3 regions of the Niveibacterium sp. COAC-50 genome follow, and region 3 is predicted to be linked to each of the others. Evidence: predicted binding sites of a transcription regulator. Region 3 holds the regulator's gene; each other region holds the start of a gene.

What was found. The regulator sigma-54, encoded in region 3, starts transcription at its own class of promoters, with help from an activator protein. The targets are predictions, from matches to a motif close to TGGCACGCTTNCTGCTNA.
Region 1: the regulator sigma-54 is predicted to act here: its motif matches at 1,517-1,534, upstream of HH302_RS17285 (prepilin-type N-terminal cleavage/methylation domain-containing protein).
Region 2: the regulator sigma-54 is predicted to act here: its motif matches at 1,503-1,520, upstream of nifL (nitrogen fixation negative regulator NifL).

The regions. Positions count from the first base shown of each region.
Region 1 is NZ_JABCJM010000005.1:19,639-24,937, forward strand. Features, by position in the region: gene HH302_RS17280 (monovalent cation:proton antiporter family protein) at 1-808, shown strand, start outside; gene HH302_RS17285 (prepilin-type N-terminal cleavage/methylation domain-containing protein) at 851-1,480, opposite strand; gene HH302_RS17290 (ATP-binding protein) at 1,656-3,371, shown strand; gene HH302_RS17295 (adenylate/guanylate cyclase domain-containing protein) at 3,347-4,651, opposite strand; gene HH302_RS17300 (type II secretion system protein) at 4,700-5,299, opposite strand, start outside.
Region 2 is NZ_JABCJM010000003.1:223,374-228,672, reverse strand. Features, by position in the region: gene nifL (nitrogen fixation negative regulator NifL) at 1-1,471, opposite strand, end outside; gene rsxA (electron transport complex subunit RsxA) at 1,765-2,346, shown strand; gene HH302_RS14145 (RnfABCDGE type electron transport complex subunit B) at 2,358-2,885, shown strand; gene rsxC (electron transport complex subunit RsxC) at 2,897-4,390, shown strand; gene HH302_RS14135 (RnfABCDGE type electron transport complex subunit D) at 4,387-5,299, shown strand, end outside.
Region 3 is NZ_JABCJM010000002.1:554,061-559,359, forward strand. Features, by position in the region: gene HH302_RS10030 (LON peptidase substrate-binding domain-containing protein) at 1-48, opposite strand, end outside; gene recA (recombinase RecA) at 184-1,206, shown strand; gene recX (recombination regulator RecX) at 1,227-1,676, shown strand; gene lptB (LPS export ABC transporter ATP-binding protein) at 1,663-2,385, shown strand; gene HH302_RS10050 (RNA polymerase factor sigma-54) at 2,402-3,877, shown strand; gene hpf (ribosome hibernation-promoting factor, HPF/YfiA family) at 3,889-4,212, shown strand; gene ptsN (PTS IIA-like nitrogen regulatory protein PtsN) at 4,330-4,797, shown strand; gene hprK (HPr(Ser) kinase/phosphatase) at 4,784-5,299, shown strand, end outside.

The DNA.
Region 1 (5,299 bases), on a different contig from region 3:
GCTGCTGCGATCGATGGAGCTCACACGCGTGGCTGCGCAATCGATGACGACCGAACGGCATGTGATCATCTGTGGCTATGGCCGCACGGGTCAGCTGTTGGCGCGCTTCGTCGAGCAGGAAGGCGTTGGCTACGTCGCCCTCGATCTGGACCCCGATCGCGTACGCGAAGCCGCGGCGGCCGGCGAGACCGTTGTGTATGGTGACGCCGCGCGTCGCGAAACCCTTATTGCGGCGGGCGTGGCGCGCGCCGCTGCGATCGTGGTGTCCTACGCGGACGTTGGCTCTGCGTGTCGGGTTACGGATCTGGTGCGTGAGTTGCGGCCGGACATCCCGGTGGTTGTTCGTGCGCTTGAAGAAGCACAGCTTGAGAAGCTGACGGCTGCGGGGGCCGCCGAGGTCGTCACCGACATCTTTGAGACCAGCATCACGCTCGCCAGCCACACCATGGCGCTGACCGGCGTGCCGCTGTCGCGTGTGATCCGCCGTGTGCGTGATATCCGCTCGCAGCGCTACGCGCTGATGCGTGGCTACTTCCACGGGCGCTCCGATGCCGCGGACGACCCGGACGCTACGCTTGAGCGCCTGCATTCAGTGGCACTGCCCGACGGTGCCGGCTGTATCGGGCGATCGATCGCCGAGTTGGCTTTGCCGGAGGCGGGGGCGAAAGTGTCCGCGGTGCGCCGGCGCGGGGTGCGTGCGATCAACCCCGAATCGGATCTGGTATTCGAGATCGGAGACGTGGTGGTGCTGCTGGGGACGCCAGAGTCTCTGGCGACGGCGGAGGCAAGGTTGTTGCAGGGGGTGTGAACTAGAACGGGCCGCTATGCGGCCCGTTCGCACAGTCGGGGATTAGAACCCCATACAGACTTCGTAGGAGGCGCCTTCATTGATTGGCGCGCTCTGTGCAGCCGCCGGCGTGCCGCTAGGACCCAGACGCGAACGCATTGAGCCGGTTCCAACCTGCCCGTCGTCCAGCATGGCATCCAGAGGCACAACGTGTCGGCCCCGGATGTTGTCGGCGCAAACGATCAGTGTGCCTGGCGTGTCGTTTACTGCAGCATTCGCGTTTGAACTAACGACGCCGAACGTGCCTGCATCGGCATGGGTTGGGTTTCCCGCCCTCGGATCTCCGGTCAGGAGGTTGGCTCGCCGCAGGTGATCCCACACGCATGCCGGTTCCGTTGCGCCAACCGCGTTCCAGTCCGCTCCATCGATAAGCCCATTGCCGGCAGTAGCCGCAGGCGGAATGCAGGCCCCCGCCCATCGTGTCGGTGCGTTTCTATCGTCGCCAGGGAGTGCCCGATACTTGTCTTGGTAGGTCAGCACCGCGACCGATATGGCCCGCATGTCCTGGGCGATGTTCTTGACCTTGGCGCTCTCGATCAACTCCTGGCCTTTCAGGACGCCGCCAAGCAGCAGACCGATGATGACCAATACAATTGCGATCTCGACCAAGGTGAAGCCGGCTTGCCGTTTCATGATGGAATTCCGTTGGAGGCTGTGTGCCCGAGATGATCAGCAGGATCCGTGCCCGAACGCGGGCGGCGCGGCAGTCCAGTGATACCGTGGGTTCGTCGCGAGGGAGGCGTCGCTGTTTGGGGTGTGGTGTCGAAAATTCGACGCTATTGCGACGTAATCTGGACGCATCGTCGAAATGGCAGTGAGCGCCGGCGACCATTGGCGCGACACGGTGCGCAAGCCAGGCCACGCGCTGGCCGCGATGTTGGCGTGTCTGCAACTTGCGCTGGTGGCGGGGTTCGACGGCTGGGCCGGCCGCATGTTGCTGACGGCGCACTTGGGTGCGTTTCTGCTTTGGCAGCCCATGGTGTCGGCCAATCGCCGGCTCGATGTGATGCCGCTGGTGCTGCTGCTCGCGGGGCTTGTCGCTTTCCAGTGGGCCCTGGGCTGGGTGAGTCTCTCGGTATGGCTCTGCATGTTGGCTGGCCTCGTCGTTGCGCAGGCGGCCAGCCGTAGCGCTCGGCGGGACCGGTTGCCCGATCTGCTCGGTTTCGGCTATCTCGTACTCGTTCTGCTGGCCTGGGTGGTGCCGCTCGGCGTGCCGCTGGATCCGGACGTGCGACGTCTGCTCGCGCGGCTCGCCCGTGACAGCGGCTACGTGGTCGTCGTCCTGGTTGCCCTGGCTGCGCTGACGAAGCGGCGGCAGCGTGCGGGCGCCCTGCCGGACTTCGCCGCCGCGGCCACTGCGATGCTGGCGGTGGGCGTGATCGTGCTGACTGCGCTGGCCTTCATGTTTCTGACGGGCGCTTCTTACGAGCGAGCGCTGCTTCAGTCGGTGGGCTCGGTCGCCGTTGTGCTGCTCATGTTGGGCTGGCTCTGGAATCCGAGGGGGGGCTATTCCGGCGTGGCGCTGCTGTTGTCGCGCCGCGCATTGGCTGGGTCATTGCCGCTTGAGGAATGGCTGGGCGAGGTATCGGAAGAAGCGCGCAATGCGCCCTCGGCGACGGCCTTTCTTGCCGCCGCGGCGAGTCGGATGCTGGAGTTGCCCGGTGTGACGGGTGTCGCCTGGCAAGCAGAGCCGGGGCTTGATGGGAGTGTCGGGCGCCTCGGTCGCCATACGAACCGGATTGCACACGGTGACCTGGTGGTGACCATTGGCACACGCGGCACGGCGGATGCGGTCACGCTCTGGCGCTGGGATTTGATGGTCAACATCCTTGCCGAATTCCTGGTGTCCCGGCGGCAGGCTGCCGACCTTGCTGAGATCGGCTATTTGCGAGCGATCCATGAGACTGGCGCGCGGCTGACCCACGATGTAAAGAATCTGCTGCAGTCCTTTGAGGCGATTCTCTACGCGGCGGAGAGCGGTTTTGCTCGCGACCCTGAGGGAACGCAAGCGCTGATCCAGCGCCAGCTGCCCACTTTGGCCGCGCGTCTGCGGCTGACATTGGACAAGCTGCGCCAGCCCGGCCCCGATGCAAGCGAGTCGATCATGCTGCCTGACTGGTGGGCGCGACTGCAGGCGCGATTGCACGATGTGGCGTGCGTCGGTAGCCCTGATCCGATGTTGAGCGTGCCGGCGGGCCTATTCGATCGATTCGTCGACAACTGTGTCCAGAACGCACGCGACAAAGCTGATTCCCGCGGCCGGCCAACGATTGCGGTACATCTGTGCGGGGAGGGGCGTGGTTTTGCGCTTGAGGTTCGCGATGACGGCATGGCGGTGCCATCGGAGCGTGCCACGCGCCTGATGCGCGAGCCGGTGGCATCGGACGCGGGGCTCGGTGTCGGGCTGATGCAACTCTCGCGCGAGGCCGCCTTGTTGGGGTGGCGTGTGCGGCTGGCTGAAAACCGGGATGGCGGAGTTTGCTTCCGCCTGGATCGCCCTCAGGCCGGCGATACGACGCGCTGAGGCAGATCTGGCGCGATCTCCACCAGGTCGCGACGGGCTGACAGGCGGTGCACTACGACCGTTCCCTTGCCCTTGATCGGGACAATGTGCGGAGGGTCGAACACGAACCGATTGCGGAGCCGGTCGTAGGTGGCGGCATCACACTGGATCGACCCGGGGGCGCCCTCGCCGGTAATCCGGCTCGCGAGGTTCACCGTGTCGCCCCAAAGGTCATAGATGAACTTCTTCTTGCCGACGACGCCGGCGACCACCGGCCCGGTACCAATGCCGATCCGCACCCGCAGCGGATTGGCGCCACGCGCGCCCGCACCGGCGAGCCAGTCGCGCATGTCGAGCGCCAGTTGTGCCACCGCCTCGCAGGGGTCGCGCAGATCGGTATTGAGACCACCCGCGACCATGTAGGCGTCGCCGATCGTCTTGATCTTCTCGAGCCCGAGGCGTTCGGCCATTTCGTCGAACTGCGAGAAGACCCGGTTCAACATGCCGAAGACCTGCTGCGGCGTCATGTCCGAAGCCAGTTCGGTGAAGTTCACAATGTCGGCGAACATGACGGTGACTTCGGCGAAGCCATCCGCGATCGTGCAGTCATCGTCCTTGAGCCGTTGTGCAACCGGGTGAGGCAGGATGTTGAGCAGCAGGCGCTCGGAGCGCTCCTGCTCGACATGCAGCTGGCGGTGGGCGTCTTCCAGCTCGCCGCGCGCCTTTTGCCGCTCAACGATAGCGAAACGCATCAGCAGCCACACGATCGTGGAAATGGTGGCGAAGTTGAGCGTGAAGAAGGCCATCGAGGCCTTCAACGGCACGGGCGACGGTGCAGCGACGAGGTAATCGGCAAGCAGGAAGTCGAAGGTACCGGTCAGCAGGGTCAGGAAAACGTAGGCGGCAAACCACGGCACCGATTCGCGTGGCCCGGCACACAGCAGTGCCCCGACGGGCGCGAGCAAGCCCCACAGGATGACGCCGGACGCGGTGACGAAATTGCCCAGCGCCCACTGTGCAATGAACGGGAAGAACAAGAAGATCGCCAGCTGGCTGAAACGGAACACCGCGAAGTTCCCGCTTGCGGCGTAGATCAACAGGTTCGCGGCAACCAGCACCTGCAGTACGAAGGGCAGGGTGGTCGATAGCTTCGGGCCAAGCGCCCAGTAGATCAGCAGCCAGCCGATTGCCGCGACCGACACGAGGCCGCTCGCCAGCACAAGCAGCGCCTTCTGCAGCCGCAGCTCCTCGCTGTCGTTGGGGGTGATGCCCGCGTTGCGCAGGCGTTCAATGAAGCTCATCGTGCTGTGCATGATGCCAGACAGTGTGTCGCCGTAACGCGACGCGGGTCAAGGCAGCTTGCCGGCGGTAATCATGCGGTTGAACAGCACATAGCGCGAGATCCAGATCACCTCGTCGTCGAATTCTTGCCCGGCGATTTCAACGGGCGTATCAGAGATCAGTTTGGTGGTGGTGCTGGCGTTCGGATCATTGGCAACCTCGGCAGCGCCGCCGGCGATGCCGGCAACGCTCGAGCCGTCGGGGTTAGTGCCAAAGCGGCCGTTCGCACCAACTGACCAGATTGCCATGACCACCGCGTCGGCACTTGCCAATGAAGCGCCAGCAATGTTCTGGAGGACGATGTCCCCCTCGGCTTCAAGGCCGATCTTCGCCCCCGTTTTGAAGCCGGGAACGCCGAATCCCTGGGTGACCTGATAGGCGAGTCGGTGGTTCCAACCATCAACGGCCGTGAGGCCCAAGGCCTCCCACGGCAGCAGTCCGCGGGCCTTACTGCATCCCTGCGGCGTGAGCGCGCTTTCACCTCCCTGGCCAGGTGCGCCACCTACTGCGGGGCAGGGAAGTCGGCCCGTGGCCGCAGCAAACGCCAACACCGCTTCCCGGGCGTCTTCAAGTGCGGCGCGCGTTTCCGATATCTGCCTCTGCGTTAG
Region 2 (5,299 bases), on a different contig from region 3:
TGCCCCCGTGATCCACCGCCACCTGCTGAGCGGCGGCCAGCCCTGTGCCGAGGTGATTGCCCTGCTGCTTCTTTGTGCTGAAGAAGGGCTCGAAGGCCTTCAGGCGCAGTTCGTCCGGAAGGCCAGGGCCGCTGTCCTCGACGCGCACTTCCAGGCTGCTGTGCAGCGTACGGGTGCTGATGTTGAGCTCGCGCTGCCGCCAACCCTTGATGTTCATCGCCTCGATCGCGTTGTCGACCAGCGCCTTGAGCAGCGCCCTCAGACGCGTCGGCGAGCCCTGGATGGCCGGCAGCACAAGCTGAGGCTGCCAGCTCACGGATACGCCGGCAGTGAGCAGCCGAACGGCAGAGAGATCCAGCACATCGCGCACCACTTCATTGAGGTTGACCGCTGTGCTGGCCTCTTGCGCGCGCGCCGGAATCGCGCTGCGCAGGGTCTCAAGCGCGGTCTGGCCCGCCTTGAGCGCATCTGCCAGTGCCGCCTGGGCCGGGTCGCAGCCGCGTCGGCCCATCATGTTGACGACCGAGCCGAGAATGTTGAGCGGCCCCTCCATCTGGTACACCGCGGCGGACAGACTCTCACGCAGCGCTTGCTGGCGGCTTTCCTCGGCCATCACAGCCTGCAAGGCAGCGATGCGCGCCTTCTCCTGCTCCTGCACTTGCCGGCTCACATCGGTGGCCACCAGAAGCAAGAAGGCTTCTCCCTTGCTGGCATAGAAGTCGTCCGCCTCATCGCTATCCGCCGCGACCCACACGGCGGAGCACGAGAACCAGCGCGGTGAGCGCCAGTGCGGGCGGTCGAGCCGCACCTGGCGGTCGAGGAAGGCGTGGCTGCCGGGTTTGAAGGGGCCGAAACCGCTGCCCAGTTCGTTGCGGATCGCGTCCAGCAGCACCTTGGCCGGCTCGGCCATGCCGAGGTCGGACATCAGCGCCTTGTAGGCGAGGTTGTCGAGCACGACGCGGTCACCAATATCCAGCAGGGCGAGCACCAGCGGGGCGCCGTCGACGACCGACTCGATCAGCGCTTTCTGGTTGCGCACTGCGCATTCGAGCTTGTGCAGCGCGGTGATGTCGCGTTGCAGGCCCAGGTAATGGGTGATCTGGCCCGCCTCGTCCAGCACCGGCGTGACGGTGAGATCGGCCAGGTAAGGGGCGCCGTCCTTGCGGCGGTTCACCAGACGCCCGGTCCATGTTTCCTTGGCGGTGATACGGCGCCACATCGACTTGTACACGTCGGGAGGCGTCGTGTGGTTCGACAGGATCGACTGATGCTGCCCGACGGCATCGCCCACGCTGTAGCCACTGACGCGTGTGAACGCCGGGTTCACATATTCGATGCGTGCGCGCGGGTCGGTGATCGAGATCGCGATGTCGGCCTGTTCGACTGCGGCACGGAATAGCGCGGCAGGAATCTTCCGGGCAACCGCCGGTGCGGCCTTCTTCGTGGCGGCGGTCTTCTTCTGCTCTGGCATGGTGGGCCTCGTTTGAACGCTCGCCTACCGCAATGCAGCAACCGTGCCGAAAATCCGCGCCCCGCCACCGCGCTTGAGCGACGTCAAATGCTGGTGTCGTTGTGAGGATTCGTCACAACGCAACGTCGGTTTGTTGCATCCCTGACACGTGAATTTGCGAACGACGTTGGCGCGGCACCAGCCCCGAACGCGCCACACACAAGGGCCGGCGGGGCATTGGCGCACTGCCCCGGTGCGCCGTGCATCGACTTGGCACGCTCCATGCGAAAGCGGGGCAGGAGGCTTCGACCCGCATGAGTGAATACCTGATTCTTCTGGTCGGCACCGCCCTGGTGAACAACGTGGTGATGACCAAGTTCCTTGGCCTGTGCCCATTCATGGGGGTGTCGAAGAGCATGGACAGTGCCTTCGGCATGGGGCTTGCGACAACCTTCGTCATTACGGTTGCCGTGGCGGCGAGCTGGGTGCTGGATCACTTCATCCTGCTTCCGCTCGGGCTGCAATTTCTCCGCATCCTGACATTCATTGTCGTGATTGCCGCGACCGTTCAGTTCATCGAGGCGGTCATAAAGAAGACGATGCCGGCGCTGTACCAGTCGCTGGGCATCTTCCTGCCACTCATTACGACCAACTGCGCCGTGCTCGGCCTCGCGCTGCTTACCGTTCAGGACGGTGGCAGCTTCGTCAAGAGCGTGGTCTACGGCTTCGGATCGGCGCTGGGCTTCACGCTCGCGATGCTGATGTTCGCCGGCCTGCGTGAGCGGCTGGCGCTCGCCCGTGTGCCCAAGCTGCTCGACGGGCCGCCGGTCAGCTTCGTGCTGGCCAGCTTGCTGGCCCTCGCGTTCATGGGGTTTGCCGGTCTCAACTTCAACTGACGGAGGTGACGATGCTTGCGCCGATATTCATTCTCTCGACCCTTGGGTTGGTGCTGGGCGTGTTGCTCGGCGTCGCTTCGCGCTTCTTCGCCGTTGAAGGCAACGAAGTCGCCAGCGAGCTTGCCGCGATGATGCCGGGTACCAACTGTGGCCAGTGCGGGCTCGCTGGATGCACTGCTGCCGCTGAGGCGCTCGTGGCCGGGTCCGCGCCTGCCAACGTGTGTCCGGGTGGTGGGGCTTCGCTGGCCCAGGCAATCGCCGAGAAACTGGGTATTACGTTCGACGCAGGCGCAGCGGGCGATTACAGCCCGAAGATCGCCGATGTGCAGGAAGACATCTGCATCGGCTGCGCGCGCTGCATGAAGAACTGCCCCACGGATGCCATCGTCGGCGCCAGCAAGCAGATTCATGGGGTGTTGCACCAGGCATGTACCGGTTGCGGTGTATGCGTGTCGGACTGCCCGACGGGTGCGATCAGCCTGCGCCCGTTGCCGCAGAGCTTGCAGGAATGGAACTGGGCAGCGCCGAGCTTCGCCTGAGGATGACGTGAATGGGCCTACTTGAAAAACTCAACGGTGGGCGTTGGGGGGTGCATCCGCACGACGACCACAAACGCCCGGCCGCCGACGTGCCGCTGCGTGTGATGCCCTTGCCGGCAAAGCTGTGTGTGCCGCTGTTACAGCATGTCGGGGCGCCTGCCAAGCCAGTGGTGGTTGTCGGTGACATCGTGCTTCGTGGCCAGATGATAGCTGCAGCGCAGGGCAGTGTTTCCGCACCCGTGCATGCACCGTCGTCAGGCGTCGTGAGCGCGATCGGGCCAGTGACCGCACCGCATCCCTCGGGGCTTCCGTTCGACGCGATCACGATCACGCTCGATGGCGAGGACCGCGCGTTTGCCACCGCAGGCGTCGAAGACCCGCTCGCGCTTGATCCGGCGGAAGTCACGCGACGCATCGCCGATGCCGGCATCGTCGGACTCGGTGGTGCGACCTTTCCGTCGGCACCCAAGGCGCAGCTCGGCCGCAAGCTTGAGGTCAACACGCTGGTGATCAATGGCGGCGAGTGCGAGCCCTACCTGTCGAGTGACGACAGCGTGATGCGGCATCGGGCCGACGAGGTGATCGACGGGGTGCGAATCCTGATGCATGCAGTCGGTGCAAGCACCGCGCTGGTCGGCATCGAAGACAACAAGCCGGAAGCGATTGCTGCGATGCGCGAAGCGGCGCGGCCGTACGCCGCGATCCGCATCTGCCCGGTGCCGGCGCGCTACCCGATGGGGTCCGATCGCCAGCTCGTGGAAGTGCTTACCGGCAAACAGGTCCCGGCCGGGGCGCGCACTGCGAGCATTGGCGTGCTGGTGAACAACGTCAGCACTTGTGCGGCGATACATCGCGCGCTGCGCCATGGCGAGTCGCTCTATCGCCGCATCGTCACCGTCAATGGCGGGGCGGTCGCCGCGCCAGGCAACGTTTTGGCGCCGGTCGGCGTGCTCGTCGAGGACCTGCTGGCATTCGTCGGCCTCAAGGAAACGCCAGCCCGCCTCGTGATGGGCGGACCGATGATGGGGCTTGCGCTGCCGCATGCCCAGGTGCCCACGGTAAAGGCCTGCGGCGGCGTGCTCGCGCTCACTGCAGCAGAAATCGCGCGGCCCGCACCTTCCGCCTGCATTCGTTGCGGCTCGTGCGTCAAGGCCTGCCCGATGGGTCTGCAGCCACTGGAAATTGCTGCACGCGTGCGCGCTGCAGATTACGACGGTGCCGCCAGTCTGCAACTTGACGATTGTCTGGCCTGTGGTTGTTGCGCGTACGTCTGCCCATCCAATCTGCCGCTGGTGCAATCGTTCCAGCACGCCAAAGGCGTGATCTGGAGCCGGGCGCAGCAGAAGAAGCGCAACGCGCTCACCCGCGAGTTGGCAGACGCGCGCCGCGAACGTCTTGAGCGCGACGCGCGGGAACGCGCCGAAGCCGCGGCCAAGCGCAAAGCCGCGCGGGCCGCTCAGCAGGCGGCCGCAGCGGCGTCCGGTGCACAGGAGATGCCCTCATGAACATGCTCGCTTCTTCCGCCTTGCCGTCGGTGGCGGCTTCACCGCACGCGGGGCAACTTGGCAGCGTCACGCACGTCATGCTCAAGGTGATGCTGGCACTCGCACCGGCAACCGCCTGCGGCTTCTGGTACTTCGGCTGGCCGGCCTTCAACCTGTGGTTGATCACCGTAATCGCAGCGCTGGCGGGCGAGGCGCTGTGCCTGCGGTTGATGGCCAAGCCCGTCGTGGCAACGCTGACCGATGGTTCTGCGCTGCTCACGGGTTGGCTGCTCGCCGTTTCGCTGCCGCCTTGGGCGCCCTGGTGGCTGGGTCTTGTTGGCGGAGTGTTTGCCACGGTGATCGGCAAGCAGGTCTTCGGCGGTATTGGCTGCAACCTGTTCAACCCGGCGATGGTGGCGCGGGTGGCGTTACTGGTGTCCTTCCCGGTCGTGATGACGGGTTGGGTGGCGCCGATCGGGCTCACCGGCGCGCATGCCCCCGGCTGGATCGAATCGCTGCAGCTCACCTTCGGTGGCAGCGTGCCGGATGCCTACACCAGCGCATCGCTGTTGGGCCAGGCCAAGACCGAGCTTTCACGTGGCGTGTCTCTGCTGCAGACCTTCGCCAACGGCCTTCCGCTTTCGTGGTCTGGATTGCGGCCCGGCAGCCTCGGTGAAACGGCCGTGTTGCTGATCGCTGCAGGCGGCGTTGCGATGATGTTGATGGGCCTGATCACCTGGCACATCCCGCTGAGCATGTTGCTGGCGATTGCGCTGCCGGCTGCGATCGGCCATGCGGTGAACCCGGCACGCTATCTTGACGCGGGGGCACACGTACTCTCCGGTGGCGCGATGCTCGGCGCGTTCTTCATCGCAACCGATTACGTCACCTCGCCGTCGTCACGTGGCGGGCAGTTGGTGTTCGGTGCTG
Region 3 (5,299 bases):
TACGGTGTGCAGGGGAAACAGAGGCAGTTCGGCGGGCAGTTCGGGCATCGGATTGGTCTCGCGGGCCCGCGAAACGCGCGCCGGGTGAAGTGGCGGAAGTGTGCCATGTTTTCCTGCACGCGCCCGACCGAGACGCACGCAATCTCTGTGCCATAATCGTTTCCAACGAATCGAGGAAACCCCATGGACGACAACAAGGCGAAAGCACTTCAGGCCGCGCTGGCCCAGATCGAAAAACAGTTCGGCAAGGGCTCCATCATGCGGATGGGCGATGGCGAAGTGGAATCGGACATCCAGGCGGTGTCGACCGGCTCCCTCGGGCTGGACATCGCGCTGGGCATTGGCGGCCTGCCGCGTGGCCGCGTGATCGAGATCTACGGCCCGGAATCGTCAGGCAAGACGACCCTCACGCTGCAGGCGATTGCCGAGATGCAGAAGATGGGTGGCGTGGCCGCCTTCATCGACGCCGAGCACGCGCTCGACGTGTCCTACGCGCAGAAGCTGGGCGTCAACGTCGGCGACCTGCTGATCTCGCAGCCGGATACCGGCGAGCAGGCGCTTGAGATCGCCGACATGCTGGTGCGTTCTGGCAGCGTCGATATCGTCGTGATCGACTCGGTCGCCGCGCTGACGCCGAAGGCCGAAATCGAGGGCGAGATGGGCGATCAACTGCCCGGCCTGCAGGCCCGCCTGATGTCGCAGGCGCTGCGCAAGCTGACCGGCAACATCAAGCGCACCAACACCATGGTCATCTTCATCAACCAGATCCGCATGAAGATCGGCGTGATGTTCGGCAACCCCGAAACCACCACGGGCGGCAATGCGCTGAAGTTCTACGCCTCGGTGCGTCTGGACATCCGCCGCACCGGCACGATCAAGAAGGGCGACGAAGTCATCGGCTCGGAGACCAAGGTCAAGGTCGTGAAGAACAAAGTGGCGCCGCCGTTCAAGGAAGCGCACTTCGACATCCTTTACGGCGAGGGCATCTCGCGCGAAGGCGAAATCATCGACATGGGCGTCGAACAGCGCTTTGTCGACAAGTCCGGCGCGTGGTACGCATACAACGGCGAGAAGATCGGCCAGGGCAAGGACAACGCGCGCGAATTCCTGCGCTCGCACCCGGAAACCGCACGCGAAATCGAGAACAAGATCCGCGTACAACTGGGCCTACCTGAACTGCCGGCTGGGGAAGCCGCCGCGGCCTGAACCGACGAGGCACATTGGCGATGAGCGGCGACGAGCTGAAGGCCCGCGCGCTCCGAACGCTGGCGCAGCGCGAACACAGCCGGGCCGAGTTGGCGCGCAAGCTGGCCGCGCACGGTGAGCCGGACGCGGTCGAAGCGGTACTCGACCGGATGAGCGAACTGGGCCTGCTGTCCGACAGCCGCTTTGCCGAAAGTTACGTGCGCAGCCGTGCCGGCCGGCTCGGCCAGCGACGCATCCAGCATGAACTCGCACAGCGCGGCGTGGATCCGGAAACGATCTCCGAAGCGCTGGCGAGTGAGTTGGGCGAGACAGAACTGGAGCGCGCCCGTGCAGTGTGGGCGCGCAAGTTCGGCAGTACGCCGGGCGATGCAAAGGAATGGGCGCGCCAGGCGCGCTTTCTGACCGCCCGCGGATTTTCCGCGGAGGTCGTAAGAAAAGTGTTGAAAGAGCCGTTCGATGAGTCTGCTTAAGGTAGGCGGTCTATCCAAGCGCTACAAGGCACGCACTGTCGTGCGCGATGTCGGCTTCGAAGTCGGCAGCGGTGAGGTGGTCGGCCTGCTCGGCCCCAACGGCGCCGGCAAGACGACCTGTTTCTACATGATCGTTGGCTTGGTGCGTGCCGACGGCGGCACGATCACCCTCGACGACAAGGAAATCACCCACCTGCCGATCCACAAGCGGGCGCATCTGGGCTTGTCCTACCTGCCGCAGGAAAACTCGGTATTCCGCAAGCTCACGGTGGCCGAGAACATCCTCGCAGTGCTCGAACTGCAGAAGCTGCCGAAGGACAAACTCACCGCGCGGCTCGATGAGCTGCTGGGCGAGTTGGGCATCACGCACTTGCGCGATGCAACCGCGATGTCCCTCTCGGGCGGCGAGCGGCGGCGGGTTGAAATTGCCCGCGCGCTGGCCACCAACCCGCAGGTGATCCTGCTCGACGAACCCTTCGCCGGCGTCGACCCGATCGCGGTGATCGATATCCAGAAGATCATCCGCTTCCTGAAGGATCGCAACATCGGCGTGCTGATCACCGATCACAACGTGCGCGAGACGCTGGGCATCTGCGACCGCGCTTACATCATCACCGAAGGGGTGGTGCTCGCCAGCGGCCGCCCCGACGAAATCGTCCAGAACGACAAGGTTCGCGAGGTTTACCTCGGCGAGCATTTCCGACTCTGATCGCGCAACCCCCACGATGAAGCCCTCGCTCCAGCTCCGCATCTCCCAGCAGCTCGCGCTGACCCCGCAGCTGCAACAGTCGATCAAGCTGCTGCAGCTATCGACACTGGAGCTCAACAGCGAAATCGAGCGCATGCTGCTCGAGAACCCCTTGCTCGAACGCGAAGACGCCGAGTCGGACCCGGAAGCCTGGGGGCAATCCGCCACCGCGCCGAGCGGCGACGAACGCACCGACACCGCCAACGATGCGGCGGCCGAAGCGGCCGAGACCTCGCCCGAACCAAGCGAGCCGAGCTTCGACGATGCCGGCAGCTATGACGACGGCCCCACCGAGTGGTCCGGCGAAGGCGGCGGCAGCGGCAGCGGCAATCGCGACGATGACGACGAGACGGATTTCCAGGAATTCCGTGCTGCGCAGACGAGCCTGCGCGACCACCTGGATGAACAAGTTGCCCTAATGCCGCTGTCGGACCGCGATCGCGCGCTGCTGCGCTTCATGATCGAAGCGCTCGACGACGATGGCTATCTGACCCAGCCGCTCGACGAACTGCTGGAGCTGTTGCCGTCCGAGTTTGAAGTTGACGTCGACGAGCTGCAGATCGCCCTCGCGCACCTGCAGAACCTCGATCCGCCGGGCATCGGCGCACGCTCGCCAGGCGAATGCCTGAAGCTGCAATTGCGCCTGCTGCCTGAGAGCGCTGCGCGTGAAGCCGCGATCATCATCGTCGAGCAGCATCTGGAGCTGCTGGCCGCGCGGGATTTCGTGCGACTCAAGCGGCATCTGGGTTGCAGCGACGAAACCCTGCGCGAGGCGCACCAGCTCGTTTGCAGCCTCGATCCGCGCCCCGGTGCGCGGTTTGCCGCAATCGAGACGCGATATGTGATCCCGGATGTGATCGTGCGCAAGGTGCGCGGCCACTGGAGTGCGACACTGAACCCGGACGCGATGCCCAAGCTGCGGATCAACCAGCTCTACGCCGGAATCCTGCAGCAGAACCGCGGCTCGGCCGGATCACTGGCCGGGCAGTTGCAGGAGGCACGCTGGATGATCAAGAACGTGCAGCAACGGTTTGACACGATCCTGCGGGTATCCCAGGCAATCGTTGACCGCCAGCGGCAGTTCTTCGATTATGGGGACGTGGCAATGCGTCCGCTGACACTGCGCGAAATCGCAGAGCAGCTTGATCTGCATGAGTCGACGATCTCTCGGGTGACCACGCAGAAGTACATGGCCACGCCAAGAGGTATCCTTGAACTGAAGTATTTTTTCGGCAGCCACGTCGCCACGGATTCTGGCGGCGCGTGTTCAGCTACGGCGATTCGTGCGCTGATTCGCCAGCTGGTCGCGGCAGAGGATCGCAAAAAACCGCTATCCGATGCGCGGATTGCCGAGCTTCTCGGCCAGCAGGGGATTGTCGTTGCGCGGCGTACCATCGCAAAGTACCGCGAGTCGCTCAACATCCCGCCGGTCAGCCAGCGCAAGATGATCTGAGAGGATAAATCATGAACCTGAACATCACCGGACACCATCTCGAAGTTACCGCCGCGCTCCGCGACTACGTAACATCGAAACTGGATCGCGTGATTCGCCACTTCGATCACGTCACGAGCGTTAACGTGATCCTGTCGGTGGAAAAGCTGAAGCAAAAGGCGGAAGTGACGGTACATGTACGCGGCAAGGACATTTTCGTCGAGAGCATTGACGAAGATTTGTATGCCGCAATCGACGCCATGACGGACAAACTGGACAGGCAGGTTCTCAAGCACAAGGAAAAGTCCTACGATCACGGCCACGAGGCGCACAAGCGCCAATCTGCAGAATCGTAATCACGGTCGCTCTAGTGAATCCCGGCGCGTAAGCTTGCGGAAAGCCCCCGCGCCGAACATGAGCTGACCCCGGATCTGCGCGCCTTCGGGCGCGCAGTGCATTTCTGAACCCCAAGCATGAATCTCATCGCCCCGCTGCTGCCGCCGTCCAATGTGCTCGTCGATCTTGAGGCGAGCAGCAAGAAGCGCGTCTTCGAACAGGCTGGCCTGCTCTTCGAAAACCATCAGGGACTCGCGCGCAGCGCCGTCTACGACGCACTTTTCACGCGTGAAAAGCTCGGCTCCACCGGCCTTGGACAAGGCATTGCGATTCCGCACGGCCGTATCAAGGGCCTGCGCGACGCCGTCGGTGCCTTCATCCGCCTTGCGCAGCCCGTGCCATTCGAGGCCCCGGACGGCAAGCCGGTGAATCTGATGTTCGTGCTGCTGGTGCCGGAAAGCGCCACCGAGCACCACCTGCGACTGCTATCGGAGCTCGCACAGATGTTCTCCGACCGCAGCTTCCGCGATGCACTGGCGCAGGCCAGTGATGCGTCCGAGGCCCACACCCTGTTCGTGAACTGGAACCCGAATGCGGCGAACTAGCGTCGCCCGGATCTACGAGGACAACCGCGACCGGCTCGGCCTGAGCCATCTCGCCGGCCCGCTCGATGTCGAGGTTCAGGTTCCAAATGAGAAAGTGTGGCCAGCCGAGCTGGTAGGCCACCTCAACATCATCCACCCGAACCGCATTCAGGTGATGGGCGAGGCGGAGCTGGGCTGGATTCGTCGCCAGGCACGCGACAAGGTACAGCATCAGCTGGAGAGCATCTTGCTGGCGCACCCGCCAGCGATGATCGTGGCGGACGGATGTGAAGTGCCGCCGCTGATCCAGAGTGCGTTCGAAAGCGCACGCGTCGCAATGTTCACAACCTCGGCCGAGACGGCCCGCGTGATCGATTCGCTGCGCACCTATCTTGCGCGCAACCTTGCCGAGAAGACCTCGCTGCACGGCGTGTTCATGGATGTGCTCGGGCTCGGCGTGCTGATCACCGGCGATTCCGGTGCCGGCAAATCCGAGCTTGCGCTCGAACTGATCTCGCGCGGT